Linked DNA regions of Rudanella lutea DSM 19387. The protein of the gene in region 1 binds, or shares a complex with, the protein of each later gene. Links are inferred from orthologs where the notes say so. Each region holds a gene or a part of one and is shown on either strand. Other genes may lie near its edges. The genes, in order: uvrB and RUDLU_RS0112645.

Region 1 (14,491 bases):
GTTTGGCGGCACCACCGGTAACATTACCAACGTGCCGCCTTCAAAGCTTTTCTTCAAACAACTGAACATTTTCGGGAGCACCATGGGCAGCGACGCCGAGTTTGCCGCCATGCTTGCCTTTGTCAATCAACATGGGCTACAACCTACCGTAGATGAGGTGTTTGCCCTAGCCGATGCCGAGCAAGCCCTCCGAAAAATGGAGTCGGGTAAGCAGTTTGGCAAAATTATTCTGGCCACCGAGTAAGGTTTTGCCTACTTTTTTTGTATGAGTTGTACACATAATGGGCAGTTATCCACATCAACCCTGTGGATAACTGCCATTTTCTATGGAAATAGAGGAGATTAAGCACCATCAATGAAGGTACGGACACTTGTAGGAGCAAACCCTGCCAAAACATATTGCCGCCAAACGCGTTGCTATACAAGACAGCCGCCCGGCTCCTTTGTTGAGGAGCCGGGCGGCTGTCATTTTAACACCTTGAGTCAGACTCAGGCCTTCTCCTTCTTCAACTTATCGCGTAGCTGAAACAACTCGTCGCGCAGGCGGGCCGCTTCCATGAAGTCGAGTTCCTTTGCGGCTTTCTCCATGCGGGTTTGCGTCTCGCGGATGAGCTGCTCCAAATCGCTTTTGCCCATGTACTGCACCACGGGGTCGGCGGCAATCCGAATTTCTTCGGGCTCCACATAAAACTGCTTCGGCTTCGAATCGGCCACTTTGGTTTGACCCAGAATCGACTCGCGCGATTTGAGCACCGTAGTCGGCGTAATACCGTGTTCCTCGTTATACGCCATCTGGATAGCCCGACGCCGATTGGTCTCGTCGATGGCCTTCTGCATGGAGCCCGTAATGGTATCGGCATACATGAGCACCTTACCGTTGGCGTTTCGGGCGGCCCGGCCGATAGTCTGAATCAACGACCGGATGTCGCGCAGGAACCCTTCTTTGTCGGCATCCATAATCGCTACCAGCGACACCTCAGGTAAGTCGAGACCCTCGCGCAACAAGTTTACCCCCACGAGTACATCGAACGCACCGAGCCGGAGGTCGCGCAGAATCTCGACCCGATCGAGGGTTTTGACCTCGGAGTGAATGTAGCGGGTTTTGATACCCACCCGCTCCAGGTACTTACTCAGCTCCTCGGCCATACGCTTGGTAAGCGTGGTCACCAGCACCCGCTCCTGCCGTTTGATGCGGGCGTCGATTTCTTCGAGCAGATCATCAATCTGGTTCAGGCTGGGGCGTACCTGAATTTCGGGGTCGAGCAGTCCCGTTGGTCGAATGAGCTGCTCAACCACTACACCCTCACTTTTGCGGAGTTCGTAGTCCGATGGCGTAGCCGACACGTAAATGGTTTGGCCGGCCAGATCTTCAAACTCCTGAAACGTCAGCGGTCGGTTATCCATGGCGCTCGGCAGCCGGAAGCCGTAGTCGACCAGGGCGGTTTTGCGGGAGCGGTCGCCCCCCCACATGGCCCGGATCTGCGGGATGGTCACGTGGCTCTCGTCTACCACGAGCAGAAAATCGTCGGGGAAATAATCGAGCAAACAGAACGGGCGTTGGCCGGGTTTGCGCCGGTCAAAGTAACGCGAATAGTTTTCGATGCCGGAGCAGTAGCCCAACTCGCGCATCATTTCGAGGTCGAACTCCGTACGCTCTTTGATACGCTCAGCCTCCTGCTCGCGAAACTCGCTCTCGAAATACCGAATCTGCGCCACCAAATCGTCCTGAATTTCATGAATAGCCCCATTGAGCGTGTCGCGGCCGGTCACAAACAGGTTGGCCGGAAAAATGGTCACCAGCCGCTCTTCGGAGATTTTTTTACCCGATGCCGGGTCGATCCGCTGAATAGTTTCGATTTCGTCGCCGAAGAAGATAATGCGGTAGGCAAAATCGGCGTAGGCCACAAATACGTCGACGGTATCGCCTTTGACCCGAAAGTTACCCCGTTGAAATTCGCCCTCGGTACGGCTATACAGAATCTCGACGAGCTTATGCAAAAACTGGTTGCGGCTCATGGTCTCGCCCACCCCGATCCGAACCACGTTGTTTTTAAACTCTTCCGGGTTGCCCATACCGTAAATGCACGACACCGACGCCACCACCACCACATCGCGCCGGCCACTCATCAGAGCCGACGTAGCCGCCAACCGCAGCTTGTCGATTTCCTCGTTAATGGCCAAGTCCTTCTCGATGTACGTATTGGTGGTCGCGATATACGCTTCGGGCTGGTAGTAGTCGTAGTATGAGATAAAGTACTCGACGGCATTGTTGGGAAAAAACTGTTTGAATTCGCCGTAGAGCTGAGCCGCCAGGGTTTTGTTGTGGCTCAGTATGAGCGTAGGTCTATTTAATTGCTGGATCACATTGGCTACTGTAAATGTTTTGCCCGACCCCGTGACCCCCAGCAATACCTGAGCGGGTTCACCTTCCCGAATCCCTTTGATCAGTTCGCTAATTGCTTTGGGCTGATCGCCGGTGGGTTGAAATTCAGAAGTTAGTTCAAAGTTCATCAGCGTTGGTTGTCGTTCAGCCCCGCTTTTCGTTCGCGGGGAGAATCTGGCTAATTTACGAAAAAACCCCTTTTTTGCCAAAGGGGTTTTCGAAATACGGGCACCGTACCGAGTGGCCTGGCTTCCTTACCAAAACCTTATTTTCGACGAACCAACCCATCTGCCGACGCGCATTGGCATCAGACGGGTAAACAAATAGTAAAGGTGGTCCCCTGCCCGGCGGTGCTTTCTACATCCATAGTGCCTCCGTGCCCTTTGGTCACAATATCATAGCTTAAACTCAGGCCCAGGCCGTTTCGGCTTTTTGCCGCTGCGCGCTGATCTCGTCACGTTGTTTCTGAAGCAACCCATTCGCTTTTTGTTTGTGTCGATTGTTTCGGAACAGAATCAGGGCAATCAGCTGGAGCAGCGGGTAATCGATGAGAATTTGTACGCTGATCGCAACAAGATTGAACGCTATTTTAACCGCTTAAAACAGTATCGCCGGGTAGCAACTCGCTACGAAAAAACAGCCGGCAGCTTCTTGGCGATTGTTCATATGGCTTCAAGTATGATTTTGTTGCTCTGATTGTCCACACACTCTAAAGGTATAAAACTTAAGTAAAAGCATCACTCATCGACTACCAGAGCCAGCAGCCCGCCTTTTACGGCCATGCGTGATACCTTCCGATGGGGCAGGTTGTCGGGGAGTTGTACCTCGCGCCATTGCCTGGTTTTAGCGTCGAACGACCAGAGCTCGGTGCCCCGGCTTTCGAGCAGGGTGCCGGTGGCTGTCCAGGCGTTGTAGTGTTCGCAGTCGGGGTCGCTTTCGGTCAGGTCGCGCACCTGTCGGCGGGTAGGATCGTACAGCCGGATCAGCCATTTCGGGCCCACCTGCTGCACAAAACTCAGGGCTTTTCGGCCCGGCACCGGGTGCAGCGAACGGCCAATTTGCGTGGCCAGAACGGTATCTTGCCCGGTTTTGAGATTTTTGTAGTGGAGCGTGTTTGGTTCGCCAGGGCGCGGGGCTGCGAGCACAAACAGGGCCACCTCGGTTGGGCTCAGCCAGGCCTGATACCCAATTTTACCTGTTTGCTGCGACGCCAGAATAAGGGCCTCTTTGGTCGGGTCGGCGAGGGTATAGCGTACCAGATCCTGATCGCCGTTGGCTTTGCGCTGCACAATGCACGACAGGTACGTGCCCCCCGGCACCACCGTAGGCGAATACTCCAGATCGGGCGTGCGGGTGATTTGGGTACGGGTGCTGGTGGGCACATCGTACGCCCAAATGTCGGTTTGCCCGTCGGGCATCATCGAGGTGTAATACAGCCGGGATTGCGTCGGATGAAAAAACGGCTGATTATCATAACCGGGCTTCGCCGATATGTTGCGCGGATTCGATAGGGTAACCCGACCCGCCTGCTCGCTCAGGTCGAGCAGATAAATGTCGGTGCCGGGTTGGGCGAGAGCCGCCACTGCCAGTAAGCAAAGAAAAGAGGTGAGTACCGGTTTATGCATGAGCGGGGGGATACGTTTAGCGGTTTCGAGGGTAGGGCAGTTTACGTGCATTGTCCGAATGAGCAGAGCGCCATCAAGTAGCCCTCAACGGCCTCCTGACTGCCCATTCGTACTCACTAGCTGGGCCGACCAGGCAGGCGGCTCCACACCCAGCAGATGCCGCACGAAGAAATCCCGGCGTTTGCGTTCGCCGTACTCACCGCCCATCGAATGCCCCATGTTGGGCACCATCAGAAAATCAAAGTCTTTGTTTGCCTTAACAAGCGCATTGACCAGCTGCATGGTCGAGGCCGGATCCACGTTGTCGTCTACTTCACCCAGAATCAGCAATAGTTTACCCTGAAGCTTATCGGCATGAGTCACGTTCGACGACTCGGCGTAGTGCGGACCAATGGGGTAGCCCATCCACTGTTCGTTCCACCAGATTTTGTCCATCCGGTTATCGTGGCATCCGCTCGACGACACCCCTACTTTGTAAAATTCCGGGTGAAACAGCAGTCCCCCCACTGTACTCTGCCCGCCCGCCGAGTTGCCGTAAATACCCACGCGGCTCAGGTCCATGGCCGGGTCTTTGCGGGCCGCAGCCTGCATCCACCGAATCCGGTCGGGGAAACCGGCATCTTTCAGGTTTTGCCAGCAAACGTCATGAAAGGCTTTGGAACGGTGCGAGGTGCCCATACCGTCGAGCTGCACCACAATGAAGCCCAGCTCGGCCAGTTCGAACATACCCCGGGCGCGTTCGCCGGTGATAAATGATTTTGGGGCAAACGCGCTGTGCGGACCGGCATAGATGTATTCAATGACCGGGTATTTCTTTTTGGGATTGAAATGGGTGGGCCGAACAATTACCCCCCAAATATCGGTTTTGCCATCGCGGGCTTTCGCCGTGAATACTTCCGGGGCCCGCCAGCCTGCCTGCGCATAGGCCGTGATGTCGGCTTTTTCCAGGTTCATCACAACCGAGCCATCCCGCGCCGAGCGTAGCACGGTAACCGGGGCCATATCGACCCGCGAGTAGCTGTCGATAAAATACTGCCTGTCGGGTGAGAAGGTAGCTATGTGGTTGGCGTTTTCGGGTGTAAGGGCGGTCAGGCCGGTGCCGTCGAAATTGATGCGGTAATACTGAACGAAATACGGGTCCAGCTTCGGATCAACGCCCCCGGCCGCAAACAGAATGGTGCGGGCCTGCTCATTCACCTGAATCACATTGCGCACCACCCATTCGCCTTTGGTGATCTGATTTTTGACCGTACCGGTCGTTCCGTCGTAGAGGTACAGATGATTCCAGCCATCGCGCTCCGACATCCAGATAATCTCGCGCCCATCGGCCAGATCCTGCCGGAACCGCTTGCCATCATTGCCCACCGGCAGGTAGTAGAAAAACGTTTTGGGCTGTTCGTCGATAATAGCCCGGGCCTTGCCGGTTACGGCATCAACCTCCAGCACCCGGTACACCTGATGCCCCCGTTGGTTGTATTCGAACGTAAACACCCGGCTATCGGCCCGCCATTCGGGGCGGGTCAGTTCGTATTGCTGCTTAAACAGCGCATCATCGACCACGATGTGTTTCCGCTCCGAAATCAGAAACAGATGGGGTGTTCGCACGGGCAGGGCATCGCCCGGTTTCAGGTATTCCCGGCTTTCGAGTTTGGGTTGCAGCTGATCGTCGGGTGAGGAGCGCACGAAATAAATCTGTCGCTTCTGCCCAGGGCGTACTTTGTTAGCTACCAGCTTTTTCGAGTCGGGTGACCACTGTACGTACCCGGAGTAGTACTCTCCCTCGGCCCCATCAAAACTCAAGGGTATTTCCTCCTTCGTGTTGACCGACCGGATGTAGAGATTATGATTTTTGATAAATGCCTGCCAGTTGCCATCCGGCGACGGCACTGGTCGGTCGGTTTGGTCGCCCCCTCGTTCGCCCCAGTAACGTTCCCGCAGAACCGGCACCGGGTCGTTTTTAGTCAGGGTATTCGTGGTCAGATCAAACGACCAATTGAAGTCGTACGCCCGAAACCGAATGTTGCGGTCGCCGGGGCCGTACACAAAGGTCGAAAAAGGTAATTGATAAGGCTCCGTCGGTTTATTGATCGCCTGCGCGAGTTGGCGGGCCAGTTGCTCCTGATCAAACGCGGGCTTTTTGGTCTTCTGCGCCGGATTGACCGCCATAAACTCCATACCGCGTGGGGTCTGCATCGAATACCAGGCCAACTGCCCACTCTCCGACCAGGTTACCGTTGCCGGTGCGTAATAGAGCTTGTTCATGGCGGCCCTGAGCCGGTTGGCCCGCGCGTAGTCTACCAGCCGACCCTGCGCGAGAGCAATGGAAACAACCCATAAACAGAGTAAGCCCGTGTACAGAAAGGGCCAAGTAAACAAACGTGTCATAACCGGAACAAGGCAGAGTTGCGTAACATCTGGCAAAGTAAGAATTTACCCGGTTCACTCCGCCTTGTTCCGTTCATTATCGGGCAACCAGCCGCCCCAACGACCGACGCCCTCCTTACTCCAGCTCGCGCTTGAGCATCAGCAGCAAACCACGCGACCCACCCCCGTAAATTTCGGTATCAACGGTCGATACCAGTTCCCAGCCCTCACGGCCCAACTCATTGAGTTTATTCGTCAGCGCCTGCTCATCAACCCGGCCACCCCAAAAGCCACCGGCTTTTACGTCCAGAATACGGTACTCAAATTTTTTCATTGTACGATCGTTTTGAACACCCAATGTAACAATGAACAGTGGACAGTGAACAACGAACAGTGAACAATGAACAGTGAACAATGAACAGTGGATAATGAGTAATCAGGCAAATGCCTCATTATCCACTATCCATTACTAATTATCCATTATCCTACCGGGGGCGCGAGCGCAACAACCCCTCGGGTACGCTCAGCTCGCCCGTGTGCGGGTCAATGAGCCCATTGCGTTCGTCCTCGATATTGGTGGCCTGCGTGTACACATCGCCCGCAATCGACCTTGCCCGGAGCTCTTCTTTAAACTGCCGGATTCGGTCGGCCCGATCGTCGGAATCGGTTGGGCCGCCATAATCGGCAAAGCCAAAGCCGCCCCACTCGCTCACAATCAGGGGCACCTGTTTGCGAAAAAAGAACGGGTCGCCCACTACCAGCGGATGCACGGCTACGCCTTCATTGTCGCCCCGTTCGAGCCGGTCGAGCAGGGTACGCCAATGGTCGATTTCGGGCGTGTAAAGGTGCGCCGTGAGCAAGTCTGACTTCAGCCGTCCTTCGAGCGAAATGTGCTTCCAGCCATCGTTATCGACCACCAGAAACTGCGGGTGGTTAATGTGCATGTAGTGGTATGTATCAATAATATACCGCTGGGTGTCGGGATTAGTGGCAATGTCTTCGGCCCCCCAGTCTTCGTTGTACAGGCTCCAGATTACCACCGATGGGTGTGTTTCGATCAGGGCCAGCATCCGGTCGAGTTCGGCGCGGTGGTTCTGCCGGCTTTGCGGATTGGAGCGGTGCGGACTCGGTACTTCTACCCACAATAGCAGGCCCAGCTCATCGGCGAGGTTGTAAAGGCGGGGGTCGATACCGGCAATATGCACCCGGACCAGGTTACACCCCAGCTTTTGCATGGCGTAAAAGTGCCGTTCGATCTCCTCAAACGTAGAGGTGCCGGGCTGGTACAAAATCCCGTCGAGATACACCGACTTGCCATTGAGATACACGCAGCAACCCCGAGCCTCCACTTTGCGCAGGCCAAAATGCGCTTCGATCTGTGAGGTATGCCCCGCTTCGTCGATCAGTTGCGCTACCAGCCGGTACAGGTGCGGGTCGTCAGGCGACCAAAGCCGGGCCTTGGGCAGCTCCACCACCACGCGCTGGTTTTTCTGGCCTGCTTCGAGCCGTAACGGGAAGTCTTCGGTGGCCAGCGGAGCGTCGGTATCGGTACCATTTTTTTCAAACACCCGAAGCCGTAGGGTGTACAAACCGGGGTCATGAATCCGGGTGGTCAGGTTGAACCGCACCAGTTCATCCTCCACAATACTCACCACCCCCACCCGCGACCGCAGCCGGTTTCGCTCCACGGTTTCGAGCCAAACCGACCGCACCGCACCCGTGTACGTCTGGTACCAGATTCCCCCGCGCTTGTACACCAGCGACTCCTGCTTACCTCGAGGTATGTCGGCATCCATCGTATCGGCAATGCGCACCGTCAGCCGGTTATTGGTGCGCAGGAGATTGTCGCCCAACTCGTACGAAAACGAGGTGTATTCGCCGTAGTGGATATCTTCGTTTTCAACTGTTCGCAATAGCTGTCCGTTGAGCCATACCCGGGTTTCGTAGCCACAGGCCCCGAAGGTGATCTGAAACAGGGTCTGGGCCAGGCCCGTTCCGTTCTGGTCGCGCTCGGGCAGGGTAAAATCCCGCTCGTACCAAACCACCACCTTATCGTGCCAGGAGGTTGTTTGCACCTGCTCATGCGCCTGCCGGATATGCTCTTCCACCGAACCGGGCCAATGGGCCATGTGCGCGTACGTATGCCCAAGGTGCCAGTTTTCGCGCAGCCCCCGGTCGTCGATATCCAGCGCAAACCGCCACTCGCCATCGAGCAGCATATAGGTATTGGGCCGCAGCACCGCCCTGGGCAACGGGTTGATGGGTTGCGCCCGATGGGCATCGGTATGGCTTTCGGTGAGGTTGAAATTACAATAGGTCGGGTGCATAGGTTCAGTTGGTTGAGCAGTATGCCTTGTTTAACGCCCTATCGGAGCCTCAGTTTATCAATTGACCAAAAACTGATTGAATGTGCTTTTGCCCCCGTTACCTCGTTCGGCTGGCAAATCTTTTCGGGGTCCGGTAGCCGATAAGAACGGTATCGTTTTTAGTTTTGGTGAACGAGTGGCGCGTCAATCGGCCTGCCACCCAACCACTACCCTATTTTCCCGTATGAACTGGCTTACTGACAAACGAATTGTAATCATTGGTGGCACCACCGGCATGGGTCTTTCGGCCGCTCAGGCTTTTGTGCGCGAAGGCGCCCGCGTGGTGGTGGTTGGGCGCAACCCCGAAAGCTGCACGGCCGCCGAAGCACAACTGGATGGCAACGGACTGGCCATGTCGGGCGATGCCGCCGACCCCAAAACCGCCGTTACCGCTATCGACCTCTGCCAGAATATCTTCGGTGGGTTCGATGGGCTGTACCACGTAGCCGGGGGCAGCGGTCGGCGCTTCGGCGACGGCCCCCTCCACGAGCTGACGATTGAGGGCTGGAACGCCACCATCCAACTGAATATCACCTCGCTCATGCTGTCTAATCAGGCCGCCGTGCGGGCCTTTCGGGAGCAGGGTCAGGGGGGGGCTATTCTGAACATGGGCTCTGTGCTGGGTTACTCGCCTTCGCCCAAGCACTTCGTAACACACTCCTACGCAGCGGCCAAGTCGGCTGTTATTGGCTTCACCCGGTCCATAGCCGCCTACTATGCCGCCGACAATATTCGGGTCAATGCCCTGTTGCCCGCCCTGGTCGAAACCCCCATGTCGCAGCGAGCCACTACCGACGACGCCATCATGTCCTTCGTAAAAACCAAGCAGCCGCTGGAAGGGGGCCGCATTGGCCAACCCGACGACCTCGACGGGGCTGCCGTGTATTTTCTTTCCGATCAATCGCGGTTTACAACGGGGCAGATTCTGACCATCGACGGCGGCTGGGACCTCAGCGAAGGCCAGTATTAGCCACTAACCCAACGCCCATTTACCGAAACCGACCCGTTGTTCGTTGTTTATTTGGGGCGGCAGGATGACGGAGCGCCCCAATTTACGTATAACTAATGACGCACCGCCAACTACTCCATCAAAAGAAACCGACAACCTCAGCAAGAAACGATCGGGCATAAACTATCGAATGACACGTATCCTGGTAATTCAGACCGCTTTTATTGGTGATGTAATTCTGGCCACTGCCCTGTTGGAACAGATCAGGCAGCAACGGCCCGAAGCTCAAATTGACATGCTGCTGCGAAAAGGCAATGAAAGCCTGCTGGCCAATCACCCGTTTCTGCACTCGGTTCTGATCTGGGACAAAAAAGGGGGCAAATACAAAAACCTCTGGAACCTGCTGGGGCAAATTCGCCAAAACGAGTACGATGTGGTAATTAACCTGCAGCGGTTTGGCGCAACGGGCCTGCTTACGGCCCTCTCAGGAGCGCGCCAAACAATTGGGTACGACAAAAATCCGTTCAGCCGGTTTTTCAAATACCGCATCGAACACCGCATTGAGCCAGGTATTCACGAAGTTGACCGCAATGCCGCCCTGCTTGGTCCCATGGGTATCGGCACGTTTGTGGCACCCCGGCCCCGCCTGTACCCCAGCCCGGCCGACCGGCAGGCCGTTGCGCCGTATCAGGAGAAGCCTTACCTCTGCATTGCTCCTACCTCGGTCTGGTTCACCAAGCAATACCCAGCCGAAAAATGGGTTGAATTTATCCGGCAAAACCCCGCCGATACAACCATCTACCTCCTCGGCGCCCCGACCGATATCGACGCCTGTGCCTATATTCGGCAGCAGGTGCTTGCTACCCACCCCCATGTGCAGAACCTGGCGGGCAAACTTTCGTTTTTGCAGTCGGCCGCACTGATGCAGGGGGCCATTATGAATTACGTGAACGATTCGGCCCCGATGCACCTCTGCTCGGCCGTCAATGCCCCCACCACGGCTGTTTTCTGCTCCACGATTCCGGCCTTTGGGTTCGGGCCGCTCGCCGACGATGCCCGGATTGTGCAAACCCCCGAACCCCTCGACTGCCGGCCGTGTGGCCTTCACGGGTACCGAGCCTGCCCACTGGGGCATTTCCGGTGTGCTACTACTATCGAAATAGCCTCTAACCGATAGAGAATAGAATTCATCTAACAATTTTACCGTTTATACAGGCGGATAAAAACGTTGTGGCGTAAAATTTTATACTTTGTATGAGACTTTTGACCATACATAGTACCAGTATTATTCGCCATGACAAAACTATCTTCTATCAGTCGGCGCGACTGGTTACGCGCCAGTGGCCTACTGGCAGCCGGTCTGACCAGCTTCGGCAGGCCCCCACTCAGCATGGCCGCCCCCCTCGCGGGTAGTCAGCAGGCCTTCGCGCGGGAGTTCTACCTGACGGCTCCGCCCGAGACCATGCCGAAGCTGAAAGCCCGGCTTATGGCCAACGAAAATCCCTACGGCATATCGCCCAAAGCCCGCGAAGCTCTGGTAAAAGCCGTAGACCTGAGCAACCGCTACGCCTGGATGGAGTTTGGCGAACTGGCCAACCGCATTGGCGAGCAGGAAGGGGTGGCACGCAAGAACATCCTGTTCAGCCCCGGCTCGTCGGATATACTGATGGCTGCGGCTGCATACTACACCCAAAACGGCGACCCATCGAAACCCGGAACCATTCTGACCTGCCGCCCTACGTACGACGATCTGCTGGAACGGTCTGAAGCCTTCGGGGCCAACATTGAAGCCGTTCCGCTTACCCCTCAGTACGAGTACGACCTCGACGCCATGAAGGCCCGCATTGGACCCAATACCAAAATGGTGTACATCGTGAACCCCAACAACCCAACCGGCACCATTGTGAATCCGCAGAAACTCGAAGCGTTTGTGCGGGAGGTAGCGCCCAAAGTGCCGGTCTTTCTCGACGAAGCGTACATTGATTTTCTGGCCCCGGCCGAACGCCCAAACACCGGCAAGCTGGTTGCCGAGGGCCTGAACGTGATTGTAGCCCGGACGTTCTCCAAGATTCACGCGTTTGCGGGATTACGACTGGGATATGGCCTTGCCCAACCCGAGGTGCTCAAAGCCCTACGCCAGTACACCAACAATAATTTTGGGGTCAGCATCACCACCCTCATGGCCGGGATTGCCGCCTACGAAGACCGCGAATGGCAAACCTACTGCCGCACCGAAAACGCGAAAGTGCGCGATTACACCACCAAAGCCCTCAAAGGCATGGGATACGAGGTAATTCCATCGTACGCCAACTTCCTGTTATTCCCGATCCGTATGAAGCCCAAAACGTTTGAGAACCAGATGTGGGCAAACGGTATTGGCATTCAAACCCGCGAATTTGGCGGGCAACCCTGGTGCCGGGTAAGCATTGGCACACAGGCCGAAATGGAGGCTTTTCTGGCAGAGTTTAAGAAAGTAGTTGGTTAACCCCGGTCCGACGCGGGCCGTTAGGGCTCGCGTCAGACCCCTACCCCTTTTTTATGACCCGACGCGACTTTATCAATCGGACCAGCGCTGCCTACGCGGGCCTGTCGGCCTGGGGCCTGCTGCAACCAGCACCCGCTCAGGCGTTCGACCTTCCTCCCCTCGACTCGGCACAGGGGCGAAAAGTGCTTATTTTGGGAGCCGGGCTGGCGGGCTTATCGGCCGCTTACGAACTCGGCAAACTGGGTTACGACTGTACCGTACTCGAAGCACGCGCACGTTCGGGCGGCCGGGTCTGGACGGTACGGGGCGGCACCACCGAAACCGAACAGGGTGGCCCTACCCAAACCAGTCAGTTTGCCAATGGCCTCTATTTCAACGGAGGGGCAGCCCGCATTCCGCACAACCACCAGCTCACACTCCAGTACTGCCGGGAGCTGGGGGTGCCGCTCGAAGTGTTTGTGGGTGCCAACGAAGCCGCTTACCTGTTCAACGAAAAAGCACAGGGCCCGCTCAACAACCGCCGGATGCGGATTCGGGATTACCACAATGACATGCGCGGCTATACTTCCGAGCTGCTGGCCAAAGCCCTTGACCAGTCGGCGCTGGATGAGAAGCTAACGAAAGAGGACATTGAAAAGCTGATCGACTTCCTAAAGAACGAGGGCGATCTCAACACAGCGCATCTGTACAAAGGCACCAACCGGCGCGGCTACAAAATAGATCCCAGCCGCCCCGTGTATGCCGACGGCGGCCCCGGTGCCGGTGCTAACCCCGGAACCCTCACCGACCCTTACGGCCTTACCGATCTGCTCCGGTCGGGCTTTATGCAGCCCGTGTTTTACAACGTGGGCGAGTACACCTACGAGCAGCAAACGACGCTGCTGCAACCCGTGGGGGGGATGGATGCCATAGCCAAAGCCCTCGAAAAGAAGCTGGCGGGCAAACTGGTGTTCAATGCACCCGTGAAGCAGTTGCGCAAAACCGAAACCGGCGTGCGGGTAGTGTACGAACGCGACGGCAAACCCACCGAACTAACGGCCGAGTTCTGCGTATGTACCATTCCGTTACCCGTACTGAAAAACATCGACTCCGACCTGTCGGGGCCGGTGAAGCGAGCCGCCGATTTTGTACCGTACATCAAAACCGGCAAGATCGGGCTCCAGTTTAAGCGCCGGTTCTGGGAAGAAGACGATGGCATTTACGGCGGCATCTCGCGCACCGACATGGACATCAACCAGATCTGGTACCCGTCGTTTGGGTTTATGGGGGGCAAAGGCGTGCTGATCGGGTACTACAACTTTTATAGCCGTGCCGAAGCCGTAGCCAGTTTGTCTGTTGCCGAGCGGCAAAAGATAGCGCTGGAGCAGGGAGCCAAAATCCACCCGCAGTACCCTACCGAGTTTGAAAACAGTTTTTCGCTGGCCTGGCACCGGATTCCGTACAGCGAAGGAGGCTGGGCCTTGTACGACGATGCATCGCGCCGGAAGTTCTACCCCGCCCTGCTCGAACCCGACGGCAACATTTACTTTGCCGGCGAACACACCACCTACCTCACGGCCTGGATGGCAGGGGCCTTTACCTCGGCCCGGCGCGCTGTCGATGCTATTCACAGCCGGGTGGGCCAATATACCCAAAAGTAAGGCTACGCTTCGGCGGCCTCCCATATTTTACGTCCAATCATGCAAACCTGAATGTCTATGAATCGTCATTTTCTCTCCTTTTTGTTTGTGCTGGCTTCGGCCATAGCCACCAACTTTTTTGCGCAGCGCGTGTGGGCGCAGGCCCCGGCTCCGGGCGTTATGACGGCAACCGACGTTGCCACCATCAAATCGATCAAGATTGGCAACCTCGACAAAGACACGTATTTCAAATCGGGCAACTTTATTCTGGATCGGTACGAAGAACGCCCGCCCTATGTGTTCAATTACAGCGACGGTATCAGTCGGAAAATATACCTCTACAAGGTGTATGCCGCTGCCGACACCAGGGAGCTGGGTTTGCTGGCCGTTTACCAGAACGGCAAAACAGGCGACCTGAAACCCTTTGTGATTCCGGGTGCCAATGCCGACCGTAAAGCCTGGGATCTGTACATCGACGACCTGAAGTACGTAGGCGAAAAAGAACCCGGCCTGATGTCGGCGCTGGGGTTTGTGCTCTCTCGTGAAATGGCCACACTACTGGCCGGTGGAGCCGGTGCCAAAACCGACGACGGTAAAAAGAAAGAGGAGTATAACTTCTGCTTTGCGCCCGAAGCGCCCGTAACACTCCCCAACGGCACGACCAAAGCCATTGCCGAGCTGAACGTGGGGGATGTGATTT
Region 2 (14,620 bases), 390 kb from region 1 along the record:
GCGCAGGCGCAGGCAAAGCTCCCAGGCGGTTTGGTCGCCGAAGGCTGGCCGTGAGGCAATCACAATCGCGTTGAGCAGGCCTTTACCCCGCACAAGGGTAATCAGATCGGATTTGGCGCGGAGGGCATTCATCCGGTCCCGGAAGATTTGCCCCATCGCTTCGGCGTTTTCGGCCAATTGTTCGTCCTGCACTACCTGAAGCGCTGCCATCGTAACGGCGCAGGCCAACGGGTTGCCCCCGTAGGTGCTGCCGTGCTCACCCGGCTTGAGGGTTAGCATCACCTCGTCGTTGGCCAGTACGGCCGATACGGGCATGGTTCCGCCCGACAGGGCTTTACCCAGCACCAGCAGGTCGGGTTTTACGCCTTCGTGGTCGCAGGCGAGTTGGCGGCCGGTGCGGCCAATGCCGGTCTGTACTTCATCGGCAATGAACAGCACCTTGTAGCGGGTACACAACGCGCGCACCCCACGCAGGTAGCCCTCGTCGGGCACTACCACGCCCGCTTCGCCCTGAATCGGCTCGACCATGAAACCCGCAATGTTCGGGTCGGTTTGAAAAAGGCTTTCCAGAGCAGGCAGGTCATTGTAGGGCACTTGCAGATAGCCGGTGAGCAGAGGGCCAAAATCGTTGGTGCTACTGGCGTCGTTGGAGGAGGAGATAGCCGCAATGGTACGCCCCCAGAAGTTCCCCTCGGCAAACACGACCTTAGCTGCATTTTGCGGAATACCCTTCACTTTGTACGCCCATTTGCGGGTTAGTTTCAGGGCGGTTTCGCCCCCTTCCACGCCCGCGTTCATCATCAGTACCTTGTCGTAGCCAAAATATTCGCAGAGAAACTTCTCGCACACGCCCAGCTGATCGTTATAAAACGCACGAGAAGTGAGTGTGAGCCGACCGGCCTGCTCCATCATGGCGCCAATAATGCGCGGATGGCAGTGCCCCTGGCTAACCGCACTGTAGGCCGACAAAAAATCGTAATACCGATTTCCCTCGACATCCCAGACAAAGACACCCTCACCCCGCGACAGGACCACCGGGAGTGGGTGATAGTTGTGAGCGCCATAACGTTCTTCGCGATCAATGGCCTGCTGGCTGAGTGATGTGGACAGGGTAGTTTCCATGAATTTACGATTAAAATTAAGGCCTTAAAGTGGCTCAATTTTACTTTTTGACAACCATATAGCCTAACAAAGGGTTGCCATCAAAATTACAATCTATTTTAGCAACCCCCAATTTCTAATGTCCACCCGCCAGAAGAAGCGAACAGTTCCGGGCCTCAAGGACGAGGATTACTATTATACGCCCGAGGGTTTTCTGGTTTTTACGGCCGCTTATCACCTTAAGCGGGGTTACTGCTGCAAAAACGGCTGCCGACACTGCCCCTATGGGTTTAAAAAAACAGCCTAATTTTAGGAGTCATTTCTGATTCCTAAACGTATGGCTATTCGTTTGCTTCTTAGTGGGGTGCTGTGTCTTGCCACCCTTCTTCCCAGTTTCGCTCAGGCTGTCTCTTCGCTGTATCGCCAAACGAGCGACATGCACCACCTCATGACGCAGTATGCCGCTGATAAGGGGAGCCTGAGCCGGTTTTACACCGTTGAGAACTCCCCCGAACGCCGGGAGCGGTTTGAGCGGCTCACCACCGATTATCTGCAACAACTCGATCGTGTTGATTTCGATAAAATGCCCGTGGGTAGTCAGGTTGATTACCTACTGTTTCGCCGGAGTCTGCTGGTCGAGCAGGCTGAGCTGGCTAAAGAGGCCGCCGAGGTAGGTCAGATTAAGCCCTGGTTTCCGTTTGCTGAGGGGATCTACGCGCTCGAAAAAGTACGTCGGCGTGGAGCATCGCTCAATAGTGAGCAGGTAGCCGCCGATTTGGCGAAGCTGGCCCGGCAAATCGGCGAAACGCGCGCAACAGTCGAGAAGGCAGGACCCATGTCGGCAGCCCTTGCCCAACGGGCCGAAGGAACCGCTCAGGGGCTTCGCTCGGCTCTGAAAAGTGTGTTTGAGTTCTACAACCAGTACGATCCGCAGTTTACGTGGTGGATACCTGCTCCCTACGAGCGTGCCGATAGCCTGTTGGGAGCTTATGCGCGTTTCTTTGCCCAGAAGGCTAAAGCCGCTACGCCCCCGGCCAACGACGGCAGCGGCATTGTTGGTACGCCCGTTGGTCGCGACGAGATTGTGCGACAGCTGGCCTTTGAGTACATCGCTTACTCGCCCGAAGATCTGATCGAAATTGCGAACCGGGAGTTTGCCTGGTGCGACCGTGAGCTACTCCGGGCGTCGCGCGACATGGGTTTCGGCGACAACTGGAAAGCCGCTCAGGAAAAAGTCAAAAACAGCGCGGTACCAGTTGGGAAACAACCCGAAATGATTCTGCGGCTCTACGATGAGTCCATCGCGTTTCTGAAAAACAAAGACCTCATTACCATTCCGCCCATTGCCGAGGAAACCTGGCGGATGATGATGATGTCGGCCGAGCGGCAACGGTTCAGCCCGTTTTTTCTGGGGGGCGAGACACTGCTGATTTCGTACCCGACGGCCGCTATGAGTCAGGAAGAGAAGCTGATGAGTATGCGCGGCAATAACCCCCATTTTTCGCGCTCGACCGTACACCACGAGCTGATTGCAGGCCATCATTTACAGGGTTTCATGAACAACCGCTACAAAACATACCGGCGCTTCCGCACGCCGTTCTGGACTGAGGGCTGGGCGTTGTATTGGGAGATGATTCTGTGGGACATGAACTTCCCGCAGTCGCCCGAAGACCGTATTGGTATGTTGTTCTGGCGGATGCACCGCTGTGCCCGTATCATTTTCTCGCTCAATTACCATTTGGGCAAGTGGACACCCCAACAGTGCATCGATTTCCTTGTCGATCGGGTAGGGCACGAGCGGGCCAATGCTGAGGGGGAGGTGCGCCGTTCATTTGTGGGAGGCTATGAGCCCCTGTATCAGTTGGCGTACATGACAGGCGGGTTTCAGTTCTACGCCCTCAAGAAAGAGCTGGTCGACAGTGGTAAAATGACCTACAAGCAGTTTCATGATGCGGTGATGCAGGAAAATTCGCTACCGGTCGAAATGCTTCGGGCTATTCTGACCGGGCAACCGCTCAACCGCAGCCATAAAGCGAACTGGAAGTTTTACGGCGACATAAACAGCGGGGACAAAAGACGGTGATTTACGGGTCAACGGCTGCCCGGATGCTGCCTAACGTCCAGCATTCCAACGTCTTTTTCGTTTTATACAGCCTTGAGTTGCAGATTATCAGGAAATTCACCATCTTTGCGCCCTCAAAAGGAAAATAGCAACGGTCATGGCCAGAGTTTGTCAATTAACAGGTAAGCGCACGCGTGTAGGGAACAATGTCTCACACGCCAACAATAAAACGAAGCGTAAATTTTTCCCGAATCTCCAGAAGAAGCGTTTCTACATGGAGTCGACGGGCGAGTGGATTACCATGAAGGTAGCCACCTCTGCTATCAAGACGATCAACAAAAATGGTGTTGAAGCCACCCTGCTGAAGGCTGCCGAGCGCGGTACGCTTTCGGGCCGGATTGTTGTTTCGCCGAAGTAATCAGGTAGTACCAGCCTCCGATTGCTGGTTTTCCTGTTGTAGAAAACGCCAGATGCCCGGCATTGAGCGCCTGCCTGTAAACCTTACAGATGAGCGCCCAGTGCCGAGCATCCGGCGTTTTTAATTTAAATAACGCGCTTCAAGACAAACTGAGCCAGCGCAATGTGCCCTTTTCGGCGCACTACCATCGTTACTTCTTTGCCCTCGCCCCGCTGCAAGAGCTTGTAGATATCGCTGATGCTCATGTTGTGGGCCGCCGTGTTGTTGATTAGCAACAACTCGTCGCCCTCAACCAGTCCGGCCAAGTCGGCCGGTGATCCTTCAATAATCCGACCGATGTAGTAATTCTGAAAGCTCTCGCCCCGCGCTTTGAGCTCCAGGCCGCTCATGTCGTGCTCAAACGTTTCCTTCATAATTCGCCGGATCGGCTTCATCACGATAAACCCATCGCGGTAGTTGAAGGTAATTTTAAATCGTCGGAGGAGTTCGCAGCCCACGTTGCCTACACGCTCGGGTGAGTTGGTCAGTTTAGTGCCAAACGCCACACTGTCGGGAAACGAAGCCAGAATATTGTCGAGCTCATAGCGGCCAAAGCGTACTTTGGGTAACCGGCCCATACTGCCGTTGATCACGCCGTTTAGCCCGCGGCCCAGCTGCGCCCGGATAATGCGGTCGGGGAGGGGCAGGTTTTCGGGGTTGCGCGTACGGTCGAGGAGCAGGGCGTGCCCCGCGCCCGTGTCCAGAATGACCCGCAAGGGTGTCACCCGGTTGCCCTCCACGAGCGTCATGGCATCGGTGTATGGCTTGGTATCCTGAATGGTAATGGGGTATTTCTCGCCATGCCGCTGCCGATAGCGGTATTTATCGGGCCGGGTGAGGGTGATCTCGTGCAGCTGAAAATCGATGGTGACCACAAACGTATTGAACAGGTCGTATCCGAATATGCCGTGAATCGGCACGCCTACGTATTCCGAAAGTTTCAGCACATCTTCATCAAGCACGACAATGTTATGGCGATTGGCCCGTAGGTAGCCAATACTGAGCTGATTGTCGATGGCTACCGAAGCCGTCAGATTGCCACCCTCGCCTGCTCCGGCAAGTTTAACCTTACGCGTAAACCGAAGCTTCTGGTTTCGGATGGCTTTCGGATCGGTTACGATGGTGCTGCTGACGCCCGTATCCAGAATAAAGCGTAGCGTGTCGGAATTATTGATCCGGATCGGGATAATAATCAGGTTGGAGTGAAGCTGAAACGGAATGCGGGCCCAGCTACGGTTTCCCGCCAAAAAAAAGCCAAACCGATCTTTATCGGGTACGTGTTTGTCGGGGGTAGCCTGTACCGAGCTACCGAGACAAAACAGCCAACCCATGACCAGTAAAAGCACTTTCATAACTGTTTGTATTACATGGGAAATTTACTAAAAAATAGCCTATTAATGCAGAATGTTTCGACGAACGGTGTATTTGTGCCAAAACCCGGTGTGCAGTGGGTGAAATCCACTAATTTCGCCCGCGGAATTCAAACATTATCAAGAATATGCGGAAGCGAATAGTTGCTGGTAACTGGAAAATGAATAAGACCTACGAAGAGGCTGTAGCGCTGGTTTCGGAGGTTGTAAACATGGTAAAAGACGAGGTGACCGGGAATACCGAGGTGGTGCTTTGCCCGCCCTTTGTGTACCTGACCACCCTGAAACAATATATCCCGGCCGGGGGGCGTATTTCGCTGGGCGCGCAGAACTGCCACGAAAAAGCCTCAGGTGCTTATACGGGCGAAGTGGCCGCGTCGATGTTGCAGTCGATCGGGGTTGAGTACGTCATTCTGGGGCACAGCGAGCGCCGGGAGTATTTTGGCGAAACTAACGCACAGTTGGCCGCTAAGGTTGATGCAGCCCTGGCCAACGGCCTGAAGCCTATTTTCTGCTGTGGTGAGTCGCTCGATATGCGCGAAAACGGTGATTATATCGGTTTTGTGAAAGCGCAAATCACCGAGAGCCTGTTTCACCTGAGCGCCGAGCAGTTTGCCAACATTGTGATTGCCTACGAGCCGATCTGGGCAATCGGTACGGGCCTGACGGCTTCGTCGCAGCAGGCGCAGGATATGCACCTAGCCTTGCGCCAACACCTGGCGAGTCAGTATGGTGAAGAGGTAGCCCAGAATACCTCTATTCTGTACGGCGGTAGCGCCAACGCTCAAAATGCGGCCGAGTTGTTTTCGCAACCCGATGTAGATGGCGGCCTGATTGGCGGTGCCTCACTGAAGTCGCGCGATTTCACGACGGTGGTAAAGGCGAATAACTAACGTATAAAAGGCCGGCTTGCCGGTTGGTGAATGAGTGCCGTTTGTGGCTCCTTTCTTATGACTGCACACGATTTTGTTCAGGCTTACCACATGCAGCCGCACCCCGAAGGGGGCTACTTTGCGGAGACCTACCGCTCGGCAGAAACCATAGCGCACGAGGCTCTGCCCGCCCGGTTTACGGGGGGGCGGGCGTTCAGTACGGCTATTTACTTTTTGCTGGAGAGGCACCATCGGTCGGCGCTGCACCGGATTCAGGCCGATGAGGTATGGCATTTTTACGCCGGTGGCCCGCTGAACGTGTACGTCATCGACCCGGCCGGGGCTTTGTCGGTGATCCGACTGGGAAACAACCCGGCTGCGGGCGAGGTGTTTCAGGCGGTGGTACCGGCCGGTTGCTGGTTCGGGTCGAAACCGGCCGAGGGCGTTTCTTTCTCGCTTGTAGGTTGTACCGTAGCACCGGGCTTTGACTTTGCCGACTTCGAGATGGCCGAGCGGACCGACTTGCTCCGGCATTATCCGCAACACCGCGAGGTAATCGAATTACTAACCGATTAAGCAAACAAAACGAGCAGCCTCAGGCTGCTCGTTTTGTTTGGAACCGATAGGGCGACAAACCCCGAACGATGCTGACTACCGAAAGGTAACGTCGCCGAATTTTGACACGACCCGTACGCGAGGCCCGGAGCCCCGGCCAATTTTACCGATGTACTGCCGACTTTTGCCCGGTCGGTTTTCGTCGTTAGGCTGGGTGGTCAGCAGGAGGTTCTGACCGTTGGGGTATTTGAACCCGCCGTACGTTACCGATACATCGAAGTCGTAGCCGGTTTCGGCATTGATAGGCAGGGCTACCGACGAATAATTGGCCTGAATATCGACGTTGTCGGCTGATTTGAGCTGTTCGATCTGGAACCCGCCCGAGAAGTCGAGCTTCATTTTGCACGACTCCCGCAGGGTGCCGATCCGGGCACCTGAGTAGCTGATGTTCGCGTCGATCTTGCCTACTTCACCAATTTTCAGCTTGCCAAACTTGTTGTTCAGAACCAGCACATTCGCTTTGTCGAGTTCGAGGTTCGAGTACGCAATGGCGAGTTTGCCCGCGTCCATGTTGCGGATGTCGGCATTGCCGAAAGCCACATCGATGTCGTTTTGCCGTCCGCTGAGTTGCTGGGCCGTAAAGTTGCCGTAGCGGGTGTAGATGTTCAGCGGAGCCTGGAACGTAGCCACGTGGGTGTTACCAAACTTATTACGGACCGTAAGCGCGTTGTTGCGGGGCATCTGCACGGTGTAATCAATCCGGACATAGTTCTTTTCGCCATTGCCATTTCCCCAGTTTGTCCAGCTGCCCGACTGTTTCTGCAACTCCGTTTTGAGGGTAATCTGGTCGCCGTCGCGCTTGTCGGTGATTTCTACTGAGTTCAGGAAATCCTGCGCGCGGCTGTCGGTGCTAGCGTTGGCCGTAATCACGATCTGGACCCGAATCTCGTTTTTATCCCACAGATCCACGTTGACTTGCCCGAACTGATTGTCGATCAGAAGCTTGTCTTTCTGGTCCACATCGAACATCTTGATGACGGTTCTCTTTTTCTCAATGGCCCCCTGACCGTCTTCGATTGGGGTGTTGGCTGCTGCCAACGAGAGCGGCAGCAACAACAGGTACGCTACTTTATATAAGGTTTTCATTTGTCTTGTTGTTTTGTCCTTTCATGCGCTGAATTACACGCAGCTGTTCATTCAGGAGGTCAATCTGTAATTGTAAATTCTGAATCATGGCCTGCACCAGCACTTCCTGGTTCGGGGTAGCCGGGAGGTCGGCCTTCAGATTCTGGTAATTGCGCTCCAGGCGGCTCAAATCGCTGGCAAAGGCCTCATAGAGCGACGGGTTACTGGCTGTCATTGACTTCAGCTCCTCACGCTTGGCGTCGACTAAGCGGGTGTACTGCACAAACTCTTTGGCATATGTCGGGCTCACGGCTACCACCTCGGGTTGTTCGGCCACGCCGTAGCGGTAGTTGAGGAGCCAAAAGCTACCTACCAGCAACAGCACGGCTACCGAGGCCGCCATCCAGCGGTTGAAGCCCAACGTATTTTGCCAGCCCCCCCGGTACACAGACCCAAACGGGCGCTTGTTGTGGGGTGTTTGTACGGGTTCGGTCATGAGGTCGGCCAGAAGCCCCGCTTTGGCCGGTCCTGCATGGTCCTGATTCGCCGACGAGTCCGGGATTGTGATGCCCGACTCGATGCGTGCCCACAAATCGAGGGAAGGCTCGTCGGCGTCAAAATCTTCGCGGTTATCGCGGATAAATCGTTCAAGGTTATTTTTCATAGGTCAAATTCTCCAGTTGTAGTGGTTCACCATGTGTCAACATTTTTGTTAGTCTTGCTCATTGGTGGCCAATACAGTCAACAATCGTTTCCGCCCCCGCATAAACTGTGTTCGGGATGTAGTTTCGCTGATGTTCAGAATCTGACCAATCTCTTCGTGGTCATACCCTTCAAACAGATACAGCGACAATACGACCCGGTACCCTTCCGACAGTTGTTGCATCGCCTTGCGTACCCGCTCCACATCGAAATTGATCTCGGTTTCGTCGTACGGCTCCGGCGACGCCCAGTCGAGCGACTCGGCCGACTCGTCGGTGCCGGTACGGGTGGTATCGAGTTCGACAAATTCAACCCGCCTGCTCCGGAGGTGGTTGATGGCCCGGTTTACCACAATCTGCTTCAGCCAGGCGCCAAATGTACTCTGCCCCCGGAAGGAGTGAATGTGGTTGAAAGCATCCAGAAACGCTTCCTGCAACGAATCCTCAGCCTCGGCCGCATGGTTCAGGATTCGCAGACTGACGTTGTACATCGCCTTCGCGTATTGGCGATACAAGTCATACTGGGCCTTGCGCTCGCCAAGCTTGCAGCGTTCAACAAGGTCAACGGTTCGGTCTATGTACAGTTTCGTTTCCAAGCAATCGTTCCGGAGCGGTTGAGGGTCGAACCGCCGAAGCGGGGCGAATTCAAAATAAAGACAACCTAAATACGTTGGTGTTGCACGTGCGCGCAAAAAAATGTGTACTGAGCTTAGAAGATGTACTTACCAAAACGCCATGTATCAGTCAATTACCCCTGCCTGGCGGGTGTTTTGGGAATACGACGGTAGGGACGGTTTCGGATGTTATGGGCGTTGATTTGGAGAGTATATAGAAACCCGGCAGTCAATATCTACCAGCAGGTTTCGGTAAGCCGTCGTTTCCAGTCGTTCAGGTCGTTGTGGTTCAATGATTGCCAATATTCCACTACCGAACCCCTGAAATAACCGACGTTGCCCTGACGCAAACGATCGCGTTTGTTTGTGATTTCGTCGGAGGCTACGTAATCAAACACTTTTTGAACGGCGGCTGCATAGTTGCTGGGCGTACAGCGAAAAACATACGTAGCCCGTTTGTCCTCGACACTTTCCCACAAAATATACACGTAGCGATGGCCGTGGATGGGAAACAGAAAGGCATCTTCGGTCGTAACGGTATCGTTGCTTTCATTACGACGGTGCTCCCGTACGGGTACGATTCGGTAGTTTGACGAGTAGGCCCCGCACAGATGTTTCAGGTAGAGTGAGCGGCTTTCAGGTGCATACGCCCGAATCAGGCGCTCGTTGCTCCAACGACCCAAAAGCGTTCGGGCAAAGTAGTCGGGGTTTTTGATGTCGGCACTGGTCAATGCCTGCTCAATCTCAAGCCGGTCGAAGACTTGGTCGAGAACTTCGGCATTTTTAACCTCAAGGACTTTTTGCGTTTTTGGGTCGACGCGTAATTCCAGACTGGTGTTCCTGAAAACTGATAAATATGGTTTAAGCTGATTGAAAGACTTTTGAGAACGGGGGAGGGATATGGTGTATTGATGAGTTTTAAAAAAGCCGGTATCAAATGTAATTTGACTCCATGGTATTGATAACGCAATTTCTGGAACAGGATATGTCGTATCAGAAATACTTGGCGAATAGGATTGATTTGTCCTTTTACTTTCCTGCTTTTTTACCCATTTTTCAAGTTTGAATTTTGATAAATTATATTTATATTTTAATAGATTTGTTAAGTGCTTAGTGTCTATATTTATGATAAACAAGTCATAACGTGTGCGGTAGTAGTTGAGGGTTTGCAGAGATAGCTTTTCTTCAATTTTTATAGTCGACCTTACAAACTCATTAAACTTTATTAATGATGAGTAGTCTGTAGGGTCTTTTTGAGTTGCTACACGTTTGCTAGCTTTTTTGTGGCTTTTTACAATCAGTTGGCTTTGTTGGTCTACATTATTCTTTAATTTATTAGGCTGGCCTTTTGAGGTAACTGGACTTGGTACAGGCTGCAGGCCGTTGGCTTCTTCCTTTAAAGAAAGAGCCCTAAACTCTTTTGCACTACTTTGAATAGCTTTTGTCTTTAATGCAAGAAGTAAGCGTAAATACTCTTCAATTTCTCCTCCGGCTTTTCGTAAGCGTTTTGGATTAAAGTCCCTACTATAACTGTTGCTACAAATAACGTTATAATTACCATCAACCTTTATACCAATTTTCTCGCTCTTTTTAAACTTTACTCCTGTGAAATAAAGTGCCCGGTCTGCCTTAAGCCTTTGGTTTTTAGGGTGTTGGTTGGCTTTTTTTAAATTAGGCAACTTTGAGGAAGTATCAGCACGCAAAGCAGCTAACTGATTCTCTAACTCTTGGAGCTTGCTCTCTAATAACTGTTTCTCTGCTTCCTTATCTTTGATCTTATTGGCAAGTGAAGCAGTATACTTTGATATTTCAATCCAATTTATGACAAGATTGATATTACGTTTCACAGACATAATTTGATCCTCAATCTCTTTTCTATTTTTCATCTTTCGATAGAAATAAAGTAATCACCCAAACAACTCCTCAACCCGAAACTCAAACCCCGGTACTACCGCTGAAGCCGAAATGAGATCCGATCCTTTGTAAGCCTTCGACTCATCTGGGGAGTTGTACACATAGATCCGTTGCTTGTTGGGGACGATGTACCATACCAACTGAGCGTCGGCGTCGAAATAGTCCTGAATTTTCTCCACAACGTCTTCGAAGGATTCAGAATCGGACAGGATCTCTATAGCAAACCGGGTACTGACCCGCCCACCCCGACGAATAGCTAATAGCTGATCGGCGGTGAAATAAGCGAGGTCAGGGACACGCTTACGGACACCGTCCACGTACGAATCGGCTTCGGGGAGTAATTCGTGGCCTTGTTGGTACGCTTCGGTGCGTGTGAAAAGCCGGGTCAGGAAAGCGGCTATGTAAAACTCGTCCTGTTTCATGGCGGGTTTTGGAATGATTCGCCCCCGAACAAACTCGTAGCTGCCTTCGTGGATGTGCTGCCGCTCCCATAGTTCAAATTCGGCTACGGTCTGTAGATTAGAAGGGAACGATAGGACAGATTGAGTGGGGGTAATCATGACGTTGCGTGGCTTCTGTGTAAGTCAAAGATACGAATTTTCAGACCTGCCCTCAACCAAATTATTTCGTACTTTTGATTGTTATATAAGGACGTTGGACACTGAGTCCTGGGCGTTAGACTGATGCTATGGTCTAAGCGGTTACCACTCAGCTTCCAGCGTCTTCATTATCTATGATCGACTATATTTCGAGCTTAAATGACCCCCAGCGCGAAGCCGTTACCCACGGCAACGGGCCGTTGATGATTATAGCCGGGGCGGGGTCAGGAAAAACCCGTGTGCTTACTTACCGGATTGCCTACCTGATCGAAAACGGGGTCGATCCGTTCCGGATTCTGTCGCTGACGTTTACCAATAAGGCTGCTGGCGAAATGCGGCACCGGATTGAGAAGGTGGTCGGGAGCGAGGCCCGCAATATCTGGATGGGGACCTTCCACTCGGTTTTTGCCAAGATCCTCCGCATTGAGGCCCGGGCCATTGGCTACACCAGCAATTTTTCTATTTACGATACCGACGATTCTAAGTCGTTGCTCCGGTCTATTATCAAAGAGATGGGGCTCGACGATAAGGTGTACCGAGCTAATAGTGTGTTCAGCCGGATTTCGGCGGCCAAAAACCGGCTTATCGGCCCCGAAGATTACCTGGCCAATCCGGTTATCAAGGCCGACGACGAATCGGCGCGGATGCCCGAGGTGGGGCGTATCTACAAAGAGTACGCCCGGCGTTGCTTTGCGGCCAACGCTATGGACTTCGACGATCTGCTGTTCAATACCAACGTCCTGTTCCGCGATCACTTAGATATTCTGAACAAATACCAGCACAAATTTCAGCACGTGATGGTCGATGAGTTTCAGGATACCAACGTGTCGCAGTACCTCATCACGCGGAAGCTCGCGGCTGTTCACCAGAATATCTGCGTCGTAGGCGATGATGCCCAGAGTATCTATGCCTTCCGGGGGGCCAACATCGAGAACATTCTGAACTTTCAGCGCGACTACGGAAAAGACGCTGTTAAGATCGTGAAGCTGGAACAAAATTACCGCTCTACCAGGCACATTGTCGAAGCGGCAAACTCGGTGATTGCCCGCAACCGGAATCAGCTCGAAAAGAACGTTTTCACGGATAACTCGGAGGGAGCCCTGATCGACGTAATCAAGGCGTCGTCGGACAATGAAGAGGGGCGACTGGTGGCGCAGGCTATTTTTGAGGCCAAAATGCAGGACGGCCTGCGCAACAACGATTTTGCCATTCTGTACCGGACCAACGCGCAGTCGAGGGCGTTTGAAGAAGCTCTCCGCAAACTGAGCATCAAGTACCGGATCATTGGCGGTCTGTCGTTTTACCAGCGTAAGGAAATCAAAGACCTGATTGCTTACCTGCGTTTTACGGTCAATCAGCAGGACGAAGAAGCCTTCAAACGAATTATCAACCTGCCCAAGCGGGGTATTGGCGATACCACAGTAGCCAAAATATCGGTACTGGCGTCGGAGAAAAACGTACCGATCTGGGAAATTGTGGGTAACGTGAGCCAGCATATTGCCGGGCGGGCCTCCATTGCCATTGAAGGATTTTCCGATTTGATTAAGAGCTTCAATCTGCTCATCGACAAGAAAGACGCCTATGAGGTTTCGGCGCATATTGCCAAGGCATCGGGCCTGCTGAAAGACCTCTACGAAGACAAAACCGTGGAAGGCCTGGCTCGCTACGAGAACGTGCAGGAATTGTTGAATGCGATCAAAGAGTTTGTCGACAATCCCGAAAACGACGACAAAAGCCTGAGCGCCTTCCTGCAAACGGTGTCTTTGCTGACCACAGCCGACGAGAAAGAGGACGATGGCGACAACGACAAGGTGACACTCATGACCATTCACGCGGCCAAAGGGCTGGAGTTCAAGAATGTACACATTGTGGGTCTGGAAGAAGAGCTGTTTCCGAGTCAGATGATGCTCGAAAGCCGGGCGGATCTGGAAGAAGAACGCCGGTTATTTTATGTAGCCATCACCCGCGCCGAACGGCGGCTGACGATGTCGTATGCCGAGTCGCGCTACCATTATGGCCGGTTAAAAATGTGCGAGCCCAGCCGGTTTCTGATGGAGGTCGATCAGCGACACCTCAAAATGGCCCGGACGCATACCGAACGCAGCGGTTACGGGGCTACCCGGCAGGACGCCCGCGAGGGCAGCCGTACGACGGACCGTACCATTCCCGACCGCGACCGAAACGAGATGCCAACGGCCGGCTCGATGAGTTTTGTGCGGTCGTTGGCGCAGAAAACTGCCCGGACACAGTCGCCCCAGCCTGCGGTGGCACACACACCGTCGGCCGGTTTTGTGCCGAGCGATACGTCTAACCTGGCTGCGGGTATGAAGGTCGAGCATACCAAGTTTGGTTTCGGTACGGTGAAGAGTATGGATATCAACGGCACCGAACGCAAAGCCGTCATTCAGTTCGATACGGCTGGCGAGAAAACGTTGCTGCTCAGCTTCGCCAAGCTGCGGATTGTGGAGTGAGGGTAATATGCTAACTTTACTAATAAACGTAGATCATTCATGACGCTGAGTATTGCCAATATGCCAGACGTGCAGCAAACGATTGTCAAGTTTGCTAACTACCAGATGGATGATCTGGCGTTCTACGAGTTTTGCCGTCAAAATGACCACCTTAAGTTTGAGCGCAACCCCGACGGAACTATTGTAGCGATGCCCAATACAGGCGGAAAAACGGGAAACCGGAACACTAAAATTACCTCACGGCTCGACGCTTGGTCGGAGACACATGGAGGACTGGTTTTTGACTCTTCAACTGCTTTTAAGCTACCCAATGGAGCCACCCGCTCACCGGATGTTGCCTGGGTGAGCGATGCCCGATGGAACGAGCTTACCGAAGATGAACAGGAGCGGTTTCCACCGGTAGCTCCCGAGTTTGTTGTTGAGTTGATGTCTAAAACAGATGTATTGGCTCCTGCAAAAGACAAAATGCAGGAATATATTGCCAACGGTGTGCAGCTTGGCTGGCTTATCAATGTCAAACAACAGGAGGTTTTGATTTATAGGGCCGACGGAACCATTGGCAAGCACACCGATTTCAACGAGCCAATTTCAGGAGAAAAGGTATTACCAGGCTTTACCTTTAATCTGAACTTGCTGATGCGCTAACATGATTCGATTTTTCAACGAAGATACCCCCTACAAACTGCCGCAAAAACAGGCCACGCGCCAGTGGCTGAAGCAACAGGCCGAAGCTGAAGGCTTCCGCATCGGCGACCTGAACTATATTTTCTGCTCCGACG

Evidence for each region.
Region 2: the proteins of uvrB (region 1) and RUDLU_RS0112645 are in contact, whole or in part, in a crystal structure (PDB 7EGT), measured with the Thermus thermophilus proteins. The link is inferred for Rudanella lutea DSM 19387 from one-to-one orthologs. Residues at the interface, in WP_096411307.1 of Thermus thermophilus: Glu23, Leu25, Arg26, Asp27, Gly28, Glu29, Arg30, Phe31, Arg55, Glu326, Asp327, Phe328, Glu379, Ser382, Gln383, His398, Gly400, Arg401; in WP_096412145.1 of Thermus thermophilus: His654, Arg656, Phe657, Gln666, Asp668, Glu669, Lys680, Arg681, Leu682, Ser683, Lys685, Tyr686, Ala687.

What each region holds. Positions count from the first base shown.
Region 1 is NZ_KB913013.1:2,678,221-2,692,711, forward strand. What follows is about bases 1-2,912. They hold uvrB (excinuclease ABC subunit UvrB), read right to left. Parts: upstream 2,512-2,912; coding sequence 490-2,511; downstream 1-489. Other genes in these bases: RUDLU_RS0111040 (zinc-binding dehydrogenase), read left to right, coding at 1-244. Also shown: RUDLU_RS0111055 (TolB family protein), read right to left, coding at 3,121-4,008; RUDLU_RS0111060 (S9 family peptidase), read right to left, coding at 4,093-6,393; RUDLU_RS0111065 (DUF4177 domain-containing protein), read right to left, coding at 6,509-6,706; RUDLU_RS0111070 (glycoside hydrolase family 2 protein), read right to left, coding at 6,858-8,699; RUDLU_RS0111075 (SDR family NAD(P)-dependent oxidoreductase), read left to right, coding at 8,923-9,708; RUDLU_RS0111080 (glycosyltransferase family 9 protein), read left to right, coding at 9,878-10,864; RUDLU_RS0111085 (pyridoxal phosphate-dependent aminotransferase), read left to right, coding at 10,982-12,172; RUDLU_RS0111090 (flavin monoamine oxidase family protein), read left to right, coding at 12,226-13,812; RUDLU_RS0111095 (Hint domain-containing protein), read left to right, coding at 13,870-14,491. UniProt on the Escherichia coli protein: The UvrABC repair system catalyzes the recognition and processing of DNA lesions. A damage recognition complex composed of 2 UvrA and 2 UvrB subunits scans DNA for abnormalities.
Region 2 is NZ_KB913013.1:3,069,514-3,084,133, reverse strand. Bases 11,132-14,172 are described here. They hold RUDLU_RS0112645 (ATP-dependent helicase), read left to right. Parts: upstream 11,132-11,504; coding sequence 11,505-13,841; downstream 13,842-14,172. Other genes in these bases: RUDLU_RS0112640 (Uma2 family endonuclease), read left to right, coding at 13,881-14,172; RUDLU_RS0112650 (Uma2 family endonuclease), read right to left, coding at 11,132-11,331. Also shown: rocD (ornithine--oxo-acid transaminase), read right to left, coding at 1-1,122; RUDLU_RS30020 (C1orf53 family protein), read left to right, coding at 1,241-1,408; RUDLU_RS0112695 (DUF885 family protein), read left to right, coding at 1,439-3,184; rpmB (50S ribosomal protein L28), read left to right, coding at 3,321-3,581; RUDLU_RS0112685 (aspartyl protease family protein), read right to left, coding at 3,707-4,972; tpiA (triose-phosphate isomerase), read left to right, coding at 5,119-5,883; RUDLU_RS0112675 (cupin domain-containing protein), read left to right, coding at 5,941-6,438; RUDLU_RS0112670 (DUF4097 family beta strand repeat-containing protein), read right to left, coding at 6,514-7,563; RUDLU_RS0112665 (FlxA-like family protein), read right to left, coding at 7,547-8,206; RUDLU_RS0112660 (RNA polymerase sigma factor), read right to left, coding at 8,255-8,839; RUDLU_RS0112655 (hypothetical protein), read right to left, coding at 9,094-10,743; more of RUDLU_RS0112650, read right to left, coding at 10,765-11,131; more of RUDLU_RS0112640, read left to right, coding at 14,173-14,486; rRNA maturation RNase YbeY, read left to right, coding at 14,488-14,620. UniProt on the Escherichia coli protein: A helicase with DNA-dependent ATPase activity. Unwinds DNA duplexes with 3'-5' polarity. Translocates on single-stranded DNA with 3'-5' polarity. Initiates unwinding more efficiently from a nicked substrate than double-stranded DNA.